2 regions of the Shewanella sp. FDAARGOS_354 genome follow, and region 1 is predicted to be linked to the other one. Evidence: predicted binding sites of a transcription regulator. Region 1 holds the regulator's gene; the other holds the start of a gene.
The links. The regulator sigma-54, encoded in region 1, starts transcription at its own class of promoters, with help from an activator protein. The targets are predictions, from matches to a motif close to GTTGGCACGNNNNTNGNNT.
Positions count from the first base shown of each region.

Region 2: CEQ32_RS20730 (nitric-oxide reductase large subunit) is a predicted target of sigma-54. The motif match lies at 4,452-4,470, and genes of this name have one in related genera.

Region 1 covers NZ_CP022089.2:4,404,928-4,412,778, forward strand. The annotation lists gene mgtE (magnesium transporter) at 1-509, opposite strand, end outside; gene CEQ32_RS19810 (HPr family phosphocarrier protein) at 699-974, opposite strand; gene rapZ (RNase adapter RapZ) at 961-1,815, opposite strand; gene ptsN (PTS IIA-like nitrogen regulatory protein PtsN) at 1,812-2,255, opposite strand; gene hpf (ribosome hibernation promoting factor) at 2,258-2,545, opposite strand; gene CEQ32_RS19830 (RNA polymerase factor sigma-54) at 2,574-4,049, opposite strand; gene lptB (LPS export ABC transporter ATP-binding protein) at 4,156-4,887, opposite strand; gene lptA (lipopolysaccharide transport periplasmic protein LptA) at 4,884-5,435, opposite strand; gene lptC (LPS export ABC transporter periplasmic protein LptC) at 5,422-5,982, opposite strand; gene kdsC (3-deoxy-manno-octulosonate-8-phosphatase KdsC) at 5,979-6,530, opposite strand; gene CEQ32_RS19855 (KpsF/GutQ family sugar-phosphate isomerase) at 6,530-7,507, opposite strand.
Region 2 covers NZ_CP022089.2:4,600,842-4,608,692, forward strand. The annotation lists gene CEQ32_RS20720 (L,D-transpeptidase family protein) at 1-205, opposite strand, end outside; gene norR (nitric oxide reductase transcriptional regulator NorR) at 377-1,933, opposite strand; gene CEQ32_RS20730 (nitric-oxide reductase large subunit) at 2,122-4,407, opposite strand; gene CEQ32_RS20735 (potassium/proton antiporter) at 5,028-6,746, shown strand; gene CEQ32_RS20740 (hypothetical protein) at 6,783-7,148, shown strand; gene CEQ32_RS20745 (LpxL/LpxP family Kdo(2)-lipid IV(A) lauroyl/palmitoleoyl acyltransferase) at 7,369-7,851, opposite strand, start outside.

The DNA.
Region 1 (7,851 bases):
AGGTTGCCCCGTTGGCGCAAATAACGCAGTACCACATCGATATTGACATCGGGTCTTAAGGTCACAGTATCTGTGTTCATTAGGCTGCCTGCGGTCTCATCGGGATAAGAGAGCGCTTGCTCGACTCGCTGCCGGTTTTGCAGACTCATCGACTGTAATACTTGTTTATACACAGTATCTGGCAGGCTTCGCAGAATATAAGCCAGATCGTCCGTATCCATGCTGGCGGTAGCCTTGGCGACTCGCTCTGGACTCATGGTGCTGATCAGCGGGTCTTTTAACTCTTCGCTGAGTTCATCGAGAATATCCCCGAGCTGATCTTGATCGACGAGTTGCCATAACACTTGCCGAGCTTTGGGAGGTGACGATTCTAAAATCAATGCGATATCTGACGGCGCCATATTTTGTAGCATTTGCCTGACATGCACAAACATACCACTGTTGAGGGCTTGACTCAGTTGGTCGAGACGGTGTTCGGCTTGTAAACTGTCTGAGGCTTCTACAGGCATGTTTCCTCCATGGCGGCGGTGGATGGGTTGGCGTTTAGCTATTGAGGACTTAAGCCAAAGCGCAGCAGTACATTGTAATTTAGCGCACGGGAGGGCGTCGAGTCACAAATGTGTTTTACTGGTATAAGGTGCTGAAATCAAAACCAAACAGGATACTGAATACCGGCAGGGATCATCGAGATGATACCATCAGCAGGCTTCGTCAAACTTAGCGTCGATAAGGGCACAAATGGCATTAAGTGCAGGCTCGGCATCCGGGCCTTCGGCGATGAGGGTGATGGTTTTACCCATGCCCGTCTCGAGCATGAGTAAACCCAATACACTGGCGGCAGAGGCCTGTTTTTCACCTTGGATCAGCGTAATGCTGGCATCAAACTCAGAAGCAAGCACTACGAGCTTTGTGGCGGCGCGGGCATGTAAGCCGAGTTTATTGCAGATGGTGACTTGGCGCTCAAGTTTTGGCATGGCTCAACTCTCGATGGCGCGCATTGACTTTATGTTTGCCATTACTAAAACGTTTAGCTAGTTGCTCAGCTACATAGACTGAGCGGTGTTGGCCACCTGTGCAACCAATCGCAATCGTGAGATAGCTACGATTATTGCGCTCTAAATGGGGCAACCAGGTTTCGAGCAAATTCTCGATTTGCCAGATGAACTTATTCACCAGTGGCTGGCGATTTAAAAACTCCGCTACGGGTTCATCTAAACCGGTGAGAGGTCTAAGCTCCGGTTCCCAATGGGGATTTGGCAAAAAGCGCACATCAAACATAAAGTCAGCTTCGGTCGGCATACCATGCTTAAAACCGAAGGACTCGAAGTTGATCACCAGTTCCTTATCGACACTGCCAAGGAGTATTTGCCGCACTTGGTCGCTGAGTTCATAGATATTCAGATTCGAGGTATCTATATAGTGATCCATCTGCTGTGACAGCGGCTCGAGCAATTTGCCTTCAAGCTTGATGGCTTCTTGCAGTGACACTCGGCTCTTAGATAAGGGATGTAAGCGCCGCGTTTCACTGTAGCGTTTGAGCAACACTTTATCGCTGGAGTTTAAGAAGAAGCTGGTGAGTTCAGTGCCCGTAGGCAGGCTGGCAAGCTGTTTAACCAGCACTTTGTCTTGCTCTGGTAAATTGCGCACGTCAACACTGATAGCAACGAGATCGTTACTGCCTTTGAGCTGTTCAAGCAAACTGCCAATCAAAGGCAAAGGCAAATTATCGACACAATAGTAGCCGAGATCTTCAAGCACTCTAAGTGCGACCGATTTGCCTGAGCCTGAACGCCCTGACACTATGACCAGTTTCATCCAATGATTACCTGATAGAGTTCCGTTTCATCATGCGTCTTGCGCAATTGTTTTAATATTTGCTTGTCACTGAGCTTTTCAGCCATGCATGACAAGGTACTTAGGTGCTGCTGACATTGGTCGGCAGGCACGAGTAGTGCAAATAAAATATCGACGGGTTGTTTATCGATAGCATCAAAGGCTATCGGCTCCTCACATTTTATCAATATCGCTATGGGTTGTGTTATATCGGTTAATCGACCATGTGGAATGGCGATACCGTTACCTATACCTGTGCTACCCATCTTTTCGCGCGCCACGAGGCTTTCGAAGATCTCTTGAGATGAGAGGGTGGGGTACTGGGCAGCGGCTAAGTCGCTGATGAGTTCCAGTACCTTTTTCTTACTGCCCGGAGTGGCGCAGGTTGTGCACTCCGGCCGCAGTATGGTACGAAGTTCCATTGCTAGTGTTTTGTTAACTTCTCTTTGTGTTTAATAACCTGACGATCAAGTTTATCAATCAGGACGTCTATGGCAGCATACATATCTGCATGCTCTGAAGTCGCGAAGACTTCACCACCGGTGAGGTTGATTCTCGCTTCGGCAATCTGTTGCATTTTCTCAACATTGAGCACAACGTGCACATTATTGATCTGTTCGAAATGACGTTCAAGTTTTGAAAACTTTTCCTCAACATATGCCCGTAACGATTCAGTAATCTCGATATGGTGTCCACTTAGGTTTATTTGCATAGAAACGTCCTCCGATACTCACAATAGGCTATAAACTTTTACGCTGATTGGAAGGGGGAATAAGCATCGCTTCTCGGTACTTCGCAATGGTTCTGCGCGCAACGTTAATTCCCTGTTCTGCCAGAAGTTGAGCCATCTTGCTGTCGCTTAATGGTTTTTTCTGGTTTTCCGCTGCAACCAGTTTCTTAATGAAAGCTCTGATTGCTGTGGATGAGCACTCACCGCCATCATCCGTCCCGACGTGGCTTGAGAAGAAATATTTTAGTTCAAAAAGTCCTTTTGGGGTATGCATGTATTTTTGAGTCGTCACCCGTGAAATGGTGGACTCATGCATCTCTACCGCCTCGGCGATATCGTTTAGGACCATAGGTTTCATGGCTTCTTCGCCATATTCGAAGAAACCCTGTTGATATTGCACTATACAGTTTGCCACCTTGAGCAGTGTTTCGTTACGGCTTTCAAGGCTTTTAATAAACCACTTGGCTTCTTGCAGATGGCCACGAATAAATTGGCTATCAGCTTGATTTTTTGAACTTCGGGCCATTGCTGCATATTGCTGATTTACGTTGATTTTTGGCATGCAGTCAGGGTTTAATTCGACCACCCAACGGCCGTTTTTCTTCGACACCGATACATCGGGGATCACATATTCTTCATCGACAGGGGTGATGAGTAAACCGGGACGAGGGTTCAAGGTTTGGATCAGCGCAATACTGTCCCTTAACTCGTCCTCTTTCAGTTTGGTCTTACGCATTAACAGCCTAAAGTCGCGAGCGGCGATCAGATCTAAATGATCTTTGATCAACATGCGGGCGTTTTCGATGTGAGGGGTATCAGGCGAAAAATGAGATAGCTGGATCAGTAAACATTCGCTTAAATCCCTTGCCGCGACACCAACAGGGTCGAAGTGTTGAATACGCTTGAGCACGGCTTCGACTTCGTCGAGTTCAATCTCGGGATTGCCCATGGCTTCGAGGATATCTTCAGTGCTTTGAGTGAGATAACCTTGATCGTCAATGGCATCAATAATCGCGGTGGCAATGGCTAAATCGGTTTCAGAGAAGGGTGTGAGGTTTTTTTGCCATTCTAAATGTTCGTACAACCCCTCGCTAGTTTCCCCTTGGAAGGGCATGTCATCTTCACGGCTGGCGCCAGAACCTGAGTTTGGCGATGCGGTAAAGACTTCATCCCAAGTGGTATCCATGGGTAACTCTTCGGGCAGAGATTCTTTGGTCAGCGACTCGGCAATGTCCACGGTGGAATTATCTTGTTCCTGTGGCTGGGCAGTCGTTTCGCTAAAGTCGGTATCGGCGATATCTTGCTTACGTTCGCTAGGCGCGTCAAATTGCTCCTCTTCCAGCTCGAGAAGAGGATTAGAATCTAAGGCTTGCTGGATTTCTTGTTGCAGTTCCAATGACGACAGTTGCAGCAGGCGAATGGCCTGCTGAAGTTGTGGCGTCATGGTTAACTGTTGACCCAGTTTGAGCTGGAGTGACGCTTTCATGTTACCGCTGATCCCTAGGTTATTATTGTGAGTTTAGGTCGCTTGATATCATATGGATGGAGCCTAGCGCTCTCAAATTCAAGGCTTATTAGCTTTGTTTTAGTAACTATAGCCTGAATTGTTCACCTAAGTACACAGCCCTAACTTGCTGATTGTCTAAGATCTCTGCGGGTGTGCCCTCGGCAATAAGATTACCGTGACTCACAATGTAAGCATGTTCACAGACGTCTAAGGTCTCGCGCACATTGTGGTCAGTGATCAGTACACCAAGGCCTCGGCTCTTAAGCTGCTCGATAATTTTCTTGATATCGATAACGGAGATCGGATCAACGCCCGCAAAGGGCTCATCAAGCAGAATAAACTTGGGGTTGGCCGCTAAGGCGCGGGCAATTTCGACGCGTCGACGTTCACCGCCCGATAAGGACATGCCTTGGCTGTCACGAATATGGGTGATATGGAACTCTTCTAGCAGTTGCTCTAGTGCTTCTTCGCGCTGGTCACTATTGAGCTCTTTACGGGTTTGCAGTACCGCCATGATGTTGTCGTGTACGGTTAATTTACGAAAGATACTCGCTTCCTGTGGTAGGTAACCAATACCTTTGCGGGCACGCAGATGCATAGGATCGGCGGTTAAATCATCATCGTCGATAAAGATATGGCCTTTATCGCTTTTAACTAAGCCCACGACCATGTAAAAGGTGGTGGTTTTGCCCGCGCCGTTAGGGCCGAGTAGGCCGACGACTTGACCCGTTTTGACCGTCAGGCTGACATCTTTGACAACCTGACGACTCTTATAACTCTTGGCGAGATTCTGTGCTTTTAAGGTGATTTGGGTCATTTAGAATCCTGTTTTTTCACAGGTTTATCTGTTGGTGTATTTTTGAGTTCTTCCTGATAATTATCAGGTTGAATAATGGTAATTACGCGATCATCACCATTGCCGCTACTTTCGGCGATCAGTTTTTGCTGAATAATATCGTAACGAATTAAATTGCCTGTAACTTGACTACCCGCTTGGTCTAGGGTCGCTGTACCAGTTAGGGTCAACGTCCGAGTGGCCATTTCATAGCGAATCTCTTTGGCGCTAGCAGATGCAGGGCGGCCATCATCAAGGATTTGGCTGTAGGTTGCTGGATTTCCTGTAGCCAGTAAGACTTTACTATTTTCGCCTTCGACAGAAAATGCACGGAGTTGATCCGCATGGATTTTAATTGAGCCTTGAACAACTTCAACGGGACCGAAGAAAATGATCTGATTGTTTTTAATGTCCGCAGTTTGACTGACGGCTTTAATTTTCACTTCTTGCTGTAAGTCACCGATCTTGGCGAAGGCATTCATGCTTGTCATTAGCATTAGGCTGGCAAGTAATATGTTATTTTGCTTCATAGGTTCCTACTACCTGACTGGTCAATTGCACTTCCTGCGCGTTAAGGTCGGCATAAAGGCCTTGCCCTTGAATATTAAAATCTTTCCCTGTGACGTAAATGATGCGGTCAGAGGTCATTATCATTGTGTTGAGATCGAGTTCTAAAAAACTGGTGGACAAGGTTTGTATCGGTTCACCAGGGCTGATGGCATCGATAATAACATTATTTTCTAATACAACCTTGCCAGTATCTTTGTTGAGTCGACCTTGATCGGCTCTGATCTGCCATTTTGCTTTACCTTGGTCGGGATACACAAGATAGACAGGCTGAATAAAGTCGGTTTGGTTTTTAAGCTCATAGTGTTCCATGTGCTTTGCCGTGACGCGACTATTGACTTGTCCTTGCTCGTTAAACTCGATGCTGCGCAGATCTTCGATAATGTAGTCGGGTCTGTCTGTATCATTCAGGCTGCTATCGGTATCGCCACCGCGTTTTTGTTGGACCTGCCAATACAGCACGAGTGCAGTACCAAAAAAAGCAATAATGGCGAGGGTCACACGACTCATATGCTCATCCCATGGGCTGAGGTAAATTTGTTTTGACTCAGAAGTAACAGATCTGTCAGCTCTCTGAGCGCACCATGACCACCATTTAACTGGGTCACAAAATGGGCGTGTTGGCGCACATAGGGATGTCCATCGGCGACACAGACGGCAAGACCGACGACATTCATCACTGGCAGGTCGACAATATCATCACCGATATAGGCAACTTCTTCAGGTGTGACATTGTAGAGCGACAGCAGTTCTTCATAGGGGACAAATTTATTATCCACACCTTGATAAATATGGGTTACACCGAGGGCCGTCATGCGGTTTTCAACAATTTTAGACTGGCGGCCTGTTATCACGGCCAGATTAAAGCCACTGGTCAATAAAGAGCGCACGCCATAACCATCGCGGGTATGGAAGGCTTTGAGCTCTTCACCCGAGTTGCTTAAATAAATGCGGCCGTCAGAAAATACCCCATCCACATCGCAGATCAGCAGTTTAATTTTTTGCGCTCTTTGCCACACATCATCGCTGATCGGGCCGTAAAATCCTTGCTGTGGCATTAAATGACTCCCGCTTTAACCATATCGAGCATATTGAGCGCACCGACAGGATGATTGTCTTTATCTATCACTATCAGGCCGTTGATATTTTTTGAGTCCATCACTTGCAGCGCCTGTGCTGCCAAGACGTTTTCAGTAATTGTGACACAGTTTCGCGTCATCACATCAGCGATAGGCGTGGTGCGTAGGTTTACTTGGGCATCGATAACGCGGCGTAGGTCGCCGTCGGTAAAAATGCCCACGAGTTTGTTTTGTTCATCGATCACCGCCGTCATGCCTAGGCCCTTCTTGGAGATTTCATACAGGGCATCGGTGATGCAAATATCGTGTTTAACCAGTGGTAAATCATCGCCACTGTGCATGACATTACTGACTTTTAACAGTAGCTTACGCCCTAGGGCACCGCCTGGGTGAGACATGGCAAAGTCTTCCCGAGTAAAGCCTTTGGCTTGCAGCAGCGCAATGGCCATCGCATCACCCATCACTAAGGTTGCGGTGGTGCTCGAGGTTGGCGCAAGCCCGAGCGGACAGGCTTCTTCAGGCACTTCAATACATAAATGAATTTTGGCCAAACGTGCCATCGTGGACTCAGGTTTGCCCGTCATGGCGATAACGGGAATGGCTTTACGTTGGATAACGGGCATCAGCGCAAGGATTTCGCTCGATTCACCCGAGTTTGAAATGGCGAGGATAATATCATTATCAGAGAGTACGCCTAAGTCGCCATGGCTGGCTTCGCCTGGATGCACAAAGAAGGCAGGGGTGCCAGTGCTGGCGAGGGTAGCAGAGATTTTATTACCAATATGGCCAGATTTCCCCATCCCCATCACGATGACTTTGCCGGTGCAGTTGAGGATTAACTCGCAGGCTTGGGCGAATTCAACGGAATCGACATATTGATAAAGATTGTCGAGGGCCGATTTTTCAATATCGATGACTTTACAGCCCCACTGGCGCAATTGTGATTGGTCTACCATGTCTATCTCTCTTCTTGCATTGTCTTTGTCGCCCCGTCTGGGATTGGAATAGCACAATTTGGTACGCGATAAAGATGATAAAATTAACGGCTTGTTACTTTGAGTCGCATGCTATTGTTTAAGCTCTGCGCCTAGGCATTAGGGCAGAATATATCGTTTAGCCATTGAATGCCTTGAGCAATATCATCGTCTTTGGTATTTCCCTTTTGCCACCCGCAGTGAGTAAGGTAACTATGATGGCCAGTTTGATGCTTAATTGCAGAACTCAATAGCGTTTTTAAGTTAAGTTGTACTCACATTATCTTTGTGTCAATTAGCTTATGTCGTGAGCGTTTACAAAACTA
Region 2 (7,851 bases), 200 kb from region 1:
GGTTTGCTTCCAGCAAGTTGCTTAGGCCGAGTTGGAACTGAGCGGCAATATCTTCGAGGGTATGTTTACCCTCAGGCACTGTGTAATACAGGTTCTCGCCAACTAACCGGCTCTTAGAAGACGGTAAAGGGTATTCCGTTGCTAAAGCGGAGAGACTTGGAAAAACCAAAGTCAATAATAAAGCTGTGGTGCGAAGCATACTCATAAGCGGATACTACGATTCCTGTTAATAAAATAACCTGTTTTACGCGGCAGTTTCTTCCCAAAATCGGGCGGCAAATTGTAATACACAATGCACTGGCGCGCGAAGCTCGCATCCTTCCTTATTTTGGATATTATTTCAACTGAAATATGGTTCATAAAGCGTATTTATTGCTTATTTTAGCTTTAAACGTTTTGCGAGCCGATGCAGATTACCTGGGTCAACTCCTAATGTCCTTGCCGTGGCAGCCCAATTGCCAGTATGTGTGGTAAAGACTTGTTTGATGTAGTCGCGCTGAAATGTGTCGGTTGCTAGGGATAAGCTAACAAACTCTTGCTGGATTTGCGTTGCATTGCTCAACGGCGTAATTGCCAATGAACTCATTTTTGAGGTGTTAAGTGTAACAGGCAAATCGAAATGTTGTGGCGCAATGGTACAGCAGCCGTCCTGTGCGGTTACGCGTGCTAGAACTGTCGCCCTATGGATAGCGTGTTCCAGTTCGCGTACATTACCCGGCCAAGTATATTGATTGAGCAAGAGTAGGCTACTGTTGCTGAAATTAAGTTGTTTCATCCCGAGTTTTTGCCTGTAGCGTTCAGCAAAGAATCCGCTCAGTAGTGTGATGTCCTGTTCGCGCTCCCGTAAGGGCGGAACCAGTATCGGAAAAACACTTAACCTATGGTAAAGGTCTGCCCTAAAACGACCTGCAAGCACTTCTGTTTTAAGATCTTTATTGGTTGCAGCTATGATGCGGACATCGACTTTTAGGCTGCGATCATCACCTACCTTTTGTATGTCGCCATATTGTAAGACCCGCAATAACTTGGCCTGGAGTGTGAGGGGCAGTTCGCCAATCTCGTCTAGAAAGAGTGTCCCTTTGTCGGCCATTTCAAATTTGCCACTGCGATGGCTAATTGCACCTGTAAACGCACCTTTGATATGACCAAAGAGTTCGCTTTCGGCAACCGATTCGGGGAGTGCTGCACAATTTAGATAGACCAATGGTTTACTGGATCTTGCAGATTTTTGATGTATCGCCTGGGCGACTAACTCCTTGCCTGTGCCTGTCTCGCCCAAGATCAGCACATTCAGATCGCTATGGGCTACGACTTCAATCTCTCGGTTCAAACTTTGCATTAAGGGCGAATGGCCAATGATTTCGGCATTCTGACTCAGGTTAGGGCTATTTTCTTGTGCATGGGTTGAATGGCTGTTTAGGGCCATACGTTCAAGTTTTTCAACCAGTAAAGCATTACTTAAAGATGCTGCGGCAATGGCACTTAAACTGCGTAGCTCGGCATTGCTGAATTGATCAAATTGCAGGGGATTAAAGGCATCGATAGTTACGGCCCCGATAAGCTGTTCATCGGCAAATAACGGTAGTCCGATACAGGCATGCACTTTTAATGCGCCTGTTTGATTGGGGATTAAACCATCGTAAGGGTCTGCAAGTTCGCTGTCAGCCGGGAAGCGCACTATATCCCCCGCACGGGCAATAGCCTCAAGTCTTGGGTGCTCATTAAGGATAAAACGTCTGCCTAGTACGTCATCATTCAAACCATCGATGGCGAGTGGGGTAAAATACTGACCATGAAACGTGAGTAGCGCAGCGGCATCACAGTGTAAGTTTTCTCTAACGGTATTGAGCAGCCGTGAGAAGCGGTCTCTATGGGCTAAACCTGAGGTGATATCGAGGGCGATACGGGTAAGATCGGTTTGACTAAGGGCCATAAAAACTCCAGCAGCTAGATTACCCTGATTTATACCATTGATTGTTATATTGACACATGTAGTTTAAACACGACTAACAGCAAAATGCATGCAGGAATGACTCTCCGTAACGTAGCTGCTAGAGATTAGGCAACCAAGGTGCCAGCAATGGCACCTTGGTGTGGGACTAACCGGTTTTTAGTCTCGTGTTAGTGGTCTGGTAATAATTGCTCCCCTTGTAACTTTGCAGGTTTATTCAGGGCCTTTCTAATTAAGTCAAATAAGAAGGTGCCCATTAAGAGACCACCGATACTGAAGATGACATCCCCAAACATGCGCATCCAAACCAGCCTTTCAACCAGCGGACTATGGATCACTTCTGGCGAGCGGGCGAACCAATATCCATGGTCGATGACCGCAAAAAACTGCGTAATCCCTACGGGTAATAATGACATGAACACCATAGCCGCTAGGCCAATATTGAGGCTCCAGAAGGCACCTTTGAGCATTTTGTCATTCCACTGCATATTGCCAGTTAGACCGCGCAGACAGAAAAGCATTAGTCCCATGCCGAGCATGCCATAAACCCCCATAAAGGCGGCGTGACCATGTGTGGCAGTGGTATTTAACCCTTGAATGTAATAGAGCGAGATTGGTGGATTGATTAAGAAGCCTAGCATACCGGCACCGACCAAGTTCCAAAACGCGGTAGCCACAAAGAACATAATCGCCCAGTGATAACGTTGCATCCAGCCACTGGCTTTACGCAGGCGGTAGGTTTCCATGGCTTCAAAACCAATAATAGCGAGGGGAACAACTTCTAAGGCGGAGAAGATGGCGCCCCAAGCGATCACCGAGGTCGGTGTGCCAGTAAAGTAGAGGTGGTGTAGGGTGCCAATCAAACCACCGGTTAAGAAGATCACCGTTGTAAATAACACTGCACCGTTAGCACTACGGCCGCGGATTAACCCTAAACGTACTAACATCAAGGCGATAACGGCGGTGGCAAAGGTTTCGAAGAAGCCCTCAACCCACAGATGTACTACCCACCAACGCCAGTATTCTGCAATCGCTAAGTTGGAGTGTTTGCCCATAAAGAGGCCAGCGCCATAGAACAAACCAATTGCGACGCAGGAGGCATAGAGTACCCAAATAACAGGGCGCATCTCGCCTTGAACTTTGAGGGCGGGTTTGATGGCGGCGGTGACTAGGGCGAGCCAAATCAATAATCCAACGAGGAGTAAGATTTGCCATACTCGACCAAGATCTATGTATTCATATCCTTGATGACCAAAGAGAAAGTTCATATCGAGGTCAAAATACTGTTGTACCCCAATCCATTCGCCCGCCATTGAACCGAGCACAACCACCACTAAGGCTACCCAGAGTACGTTAACGCCTATTCGTTGATATTTGGGTTCATGGCCCGATAACGCAGGAGCAATATACAGCCCTGTACCTAACCAAGCAGTTGCGATCCAAAATACGGCTAATTGGGTGTGCCAAGTACGCGTTACTGAATAGGGGAGTATTTCCGCAATAGGTAAACCATAAAACTCTTGGCCTTCTACCGCATAGTGAGCGGTAATGCCTCCGAGTAAAATTTGCAGTAAAAAGAGACCTATCGCCGTAATGAAGTATTTGCCGACGGCTTTTTGTGAAGCGGTTGGTTTAGTGAAAAACAGCGGGTCTTGTTCCGACGGCTTAGGCAGACTTTCGTGCTTACCGCTGGCATGGTGCCATAGCAATCCACCAATACCCGCTATCAGGGTCACGATACTGAGTATCGACCAGACAATATTATCCGAGGTGGGAGTATTGCCTAATTGAGGATCGAACGGCCAGTTATTGGTGTAGGTATAGGGTGCATCTGGGCGTTCAGTGATGGCAGCCCAAGCCCCCCAAAACAGGAACGCATTAAGTTGTTCACGGCGAGTAACATCGGGCACTGTGCCCTCTTTCATGGCGTATTGTTCGCGTAGTGAACTGAGTTTAGGGTCATCACCAAACAAGGATAAATAGTGTTGATTAACCGTGCGAATTGCTTCTACCCGTGTGGTCGATAGCCTAATAAGCTGAGTGCCATCGATCTGTTGTTCAACACTGTTATGGCGTAAATCATCCCTTAATGCTTGTTCAAGCCCCGCTTTTTCTTGGGAACCTAGTTGCTCGAAAGGCGTTTGATATTGTTGCTTGGCGCGCAGGTCGAGCCAAGCTTGGGCTTCTCTGTGTAACCAGTCTGCGGTCCAATCGGGGGCGACATAGGAGCCATGTCCCCAAATCGAACCGAGTTGATGGCCGCCCATTGAGCGCCATACTAATTGACCTTGTTCTATATCATTTTCACTAAAGATAACTTGGCCATTCACATCGACAAATGCACTGGGAATGGGTGGTTTTTCTCGATAAATTTCACTGCCTACGCTCAGTAGTACAGTAAATGAGGCAATCAACACTAATAATAGTGCTATAGCGGTGAGTTTTTGTTTGCTCATAAATCCCCTTAATCCAACGTCATTTTGATACCTGTAATTTGCTATTGCGCAATATGTGCCAAGTATTTTTGTTATTGAAAATAAAGGAAAAAAATTTAATTTAAATTCTTAATGGTGTCTTTTTGATAGCAATAAAAATTGTCATAATGACATTAATTGTCTTTATGACAGTCATTGGTGGGCCAATGTTGATAACACAATGAACTATTCAATTTAATGTGGTCTTTCAAGGTATTGCGGCGATAAATATAGTTAGGTATATGTTTTTATCGATATAGTGTCTTTTTATATGGTTATCGATATTTTTTTGATTAAAAATGGAAAGTTTGTGTCGGATTTATTTTTTAAAGAACTTGATAAATATAAGCTTTATTTTGTTTATGTTTATGGTTTGATGTTCAGGTTGTATTTGTCTTTTTATGTGTTTTTATCTGAAAATTAGCCTAAAGTTACTGTTGATGATTATTTTAGTGTAGATGATTGAAATTTAATATTTAAAACTCCAATAATCTGCATTTTTTATGCTAGTATAGAAACACTGAAATTTTTAATTGAGTCATTTTTAATCTAGGTGTTTTTGCTATCGTTTAGCTGAGCCAGCAGCATTTAAGGAGGCATGTGTGGATGCAGATTCCATCAATAGTTTTTTTCTGATCGGTGCCTTACTTACTGCCGTGAGTGTTTTGCTTAGTCCCATGTCATCCCGTCTTGGGATTCCTATCTTATTAATTTTCCTCGCCGTAGGTATTCTTGCTGGTGAAGATGGTCCCGGCGGTATTCTCTTCGATGATTATTCAACCGCTTATCTTGTCAGTAACTTAGCCTTAGCCATTATTTTGCTCGATGGCGGTATGCGCACTCGGGTCGCGAGCTTCAGGGTCGCACTGTGGCCTGCGTTATCCTTGGCAACCTTTGGGGTGGCGATCACCACCAGTATCACAGGCATTATGGCTGCGTGGCTATTTGACTTACATTGGCTACAAGGTTTGCTGGTGGGAGCGATTGTCGGCTCTACCGATGCGGCGGCGGTATTCTCACTGTTAAAGGGACGCAGCCTTAATGAGCGGGTTGGAGCAACGCTGGAAATCGAATCGGGTAGTAACGACCCTATGGCGGTATTTTTAACTGTCACCTTGATTGCCATTCTCGGCAATGTCGATGCCGAGCTATCTGCAAGCTTTATGCTGATTAGCTTTATTAAACAATTTGGGCTGGGAATTTTATTAGGCTTGGGTGGTGGCTGGCTGCTATGGAAATTAGTGAACTTAAGTCAACTCGCTGAAGGTCTATATTCGATTCTCGTGCTCAGTGGCGGCCTTATTATTTACGCTGCATCGAACAAGTTAGGTGGCAGTGGCATTCTGTCGATTTACTTAGTTGGCTTATTCCTCGGTAATAAGCCAACTCGTGGACGTCATGCGATATTAAACGTATTGGATGGAATGACTTGGGTGAGTCAAATCGGTATGTTCCTCGTCTTGGGACTACTCCTAACCCCCTCGGATCTATTAGATATTTGGCTGCCGGGCTTAGCACTGGCCTTTGGGATGATCCTGTTTGCCAGACCTTTAGCGGTATGGCTAAGTTTGCTGCCATTTAAGAGTTTTAGCAGCCGTGACCGCTGGTTTATCTCTTGGGTTGGGCTTCGTGGTGCCGTGCCGATTATTTTAGCGGTATTCCCAATGATGGCCGGGCTTCCTGGGGCTCAATTGTATTTTAACTTGGCCTTTTTTGTGGTGTTAGTCTCTCTGCTAGTCCAAGGGGCGTCACTGACTACGGCTGCACGCTTAGCAAAGGTAGAATTGCCCCCAAAGCCTTTGCCCGTTTCGCGTTCGGGGGTTGAAATTTACCCGAGCAGCGAATGGGAAGTGTTTGTCTATCGTTTGAGTGAAAGTAAGTGGTGTATTGGTGAACCGCTAAAACGCTTAGCAATGCCCGATGGTACTCGCATTGCGGCAGTATTTCGCAATAATAGGTTATTGCATCCTTCGGGAAGTACGTGCTTAGAGGCGGGTGATATTCTGTGCGTACTCGGGCAGGAAAAGAGCCTTGAAGCATTGAGTAACCTCTTTAGCCAAGCCCCTGAAACCAAGGAGGTTCCACGTTTCTTTGGTGACTTCTTTATCGATACCGAGGTTAAATTGGCGGATCTTGCACCTATCTATGGCTTAACATTAGACGATGAAACTGGCGGCATGACTGTTGCTGATTTAGTTGCTTTAGAGTTAGGTGCGCATCCAGTACTTGGAGACCAGTTTCAATGGCAATCACTCCATTGGGTCGTCGCGGGACTCTATGAAGGCAAAGTCACCAATGTGGGTATTCGCTTACCGGCGTAGGCTTAACTAAATCAGTGTTTAAAGACCTCTTGTTAGGTGACAGAGTTACCCATGATCAACAAATTACTACTATCGATCGCAGCATTTTTAATCCTTGGCGGAGTCGCATTGGTCTATTTGGCTGCGCTACATGTGACAACGCCAAGGTTTATCGTAAAAAATGAAGCCAGTGTTCCTGTTAACGTTACGGCTCATTGGAGAGATAAAATTAAGGATCTTGGCGAGCTTTCACCAGACACCATTATTGAGTTTGAAGTTACTGATGAAGCTACAATGGAATTTAAAGCCTTATACTCAAATGGGCGAATTACTTCCAGTTTTCCCGCGGTTTACTTTACCTCTGGTATTGTAACTATTGCGGTTGTCACAGATTCCTCTGTAGAGGTTAGTACTCAGCAATGATCCAATTACCTAACAAGGCAATTAAAAATCGCCCACCAAAGGTGCTGGCTGAACTTGCTTAGGCTCGCCTTTTATTGCGGCGTTTTAGTGCTTAATATGCAATTTTCTTAGCTCAACTTTATCGCCTAAAGATGCAAAAGATATAAACAAAATGCCAAGCGATTGCTTGGCATTTTGTATTCTCTTTTAAGCGATTATCTCGATGTGATTAACCAAAAGCTTACTTATATAAGGACTTATCCGTTGGATCCGGGCGCGTCTTAAAGCGGCGATGGAGCCACATATATTGAGCACGATTTTTATCGATAATCTGTTCAATAATTTTGTTACCACGGATGGCATCGGCGACTTCGTCTTCACCTGGGAAATTATCTAATGGAGGCATGATTTCAATCCGGTAGCCCGTATCTCCTTCTGTGCGCTCAACAAAGAAGGGTAATACCTTGGCCTTACCTAACTTTGCCAGCGTGGTTGCGCCAGTAATAGTGGCGGCATCGGGCACGGCATAAAACGGAATAAACACTGCACTAGAGCGGCCAAAGTCTTGGTCAGCGGTATACCAAATCACATCGGGGTTACGTAAACAGCGTACCATTTGGCGTAGATCGCGTTTCGGCACTAAGGCTTTATTCGAACGTAATCGACCTTTCACTTGCAGGTATTCCATCACGGGATTGTTATGTGGGCGGTACACCCCAACACC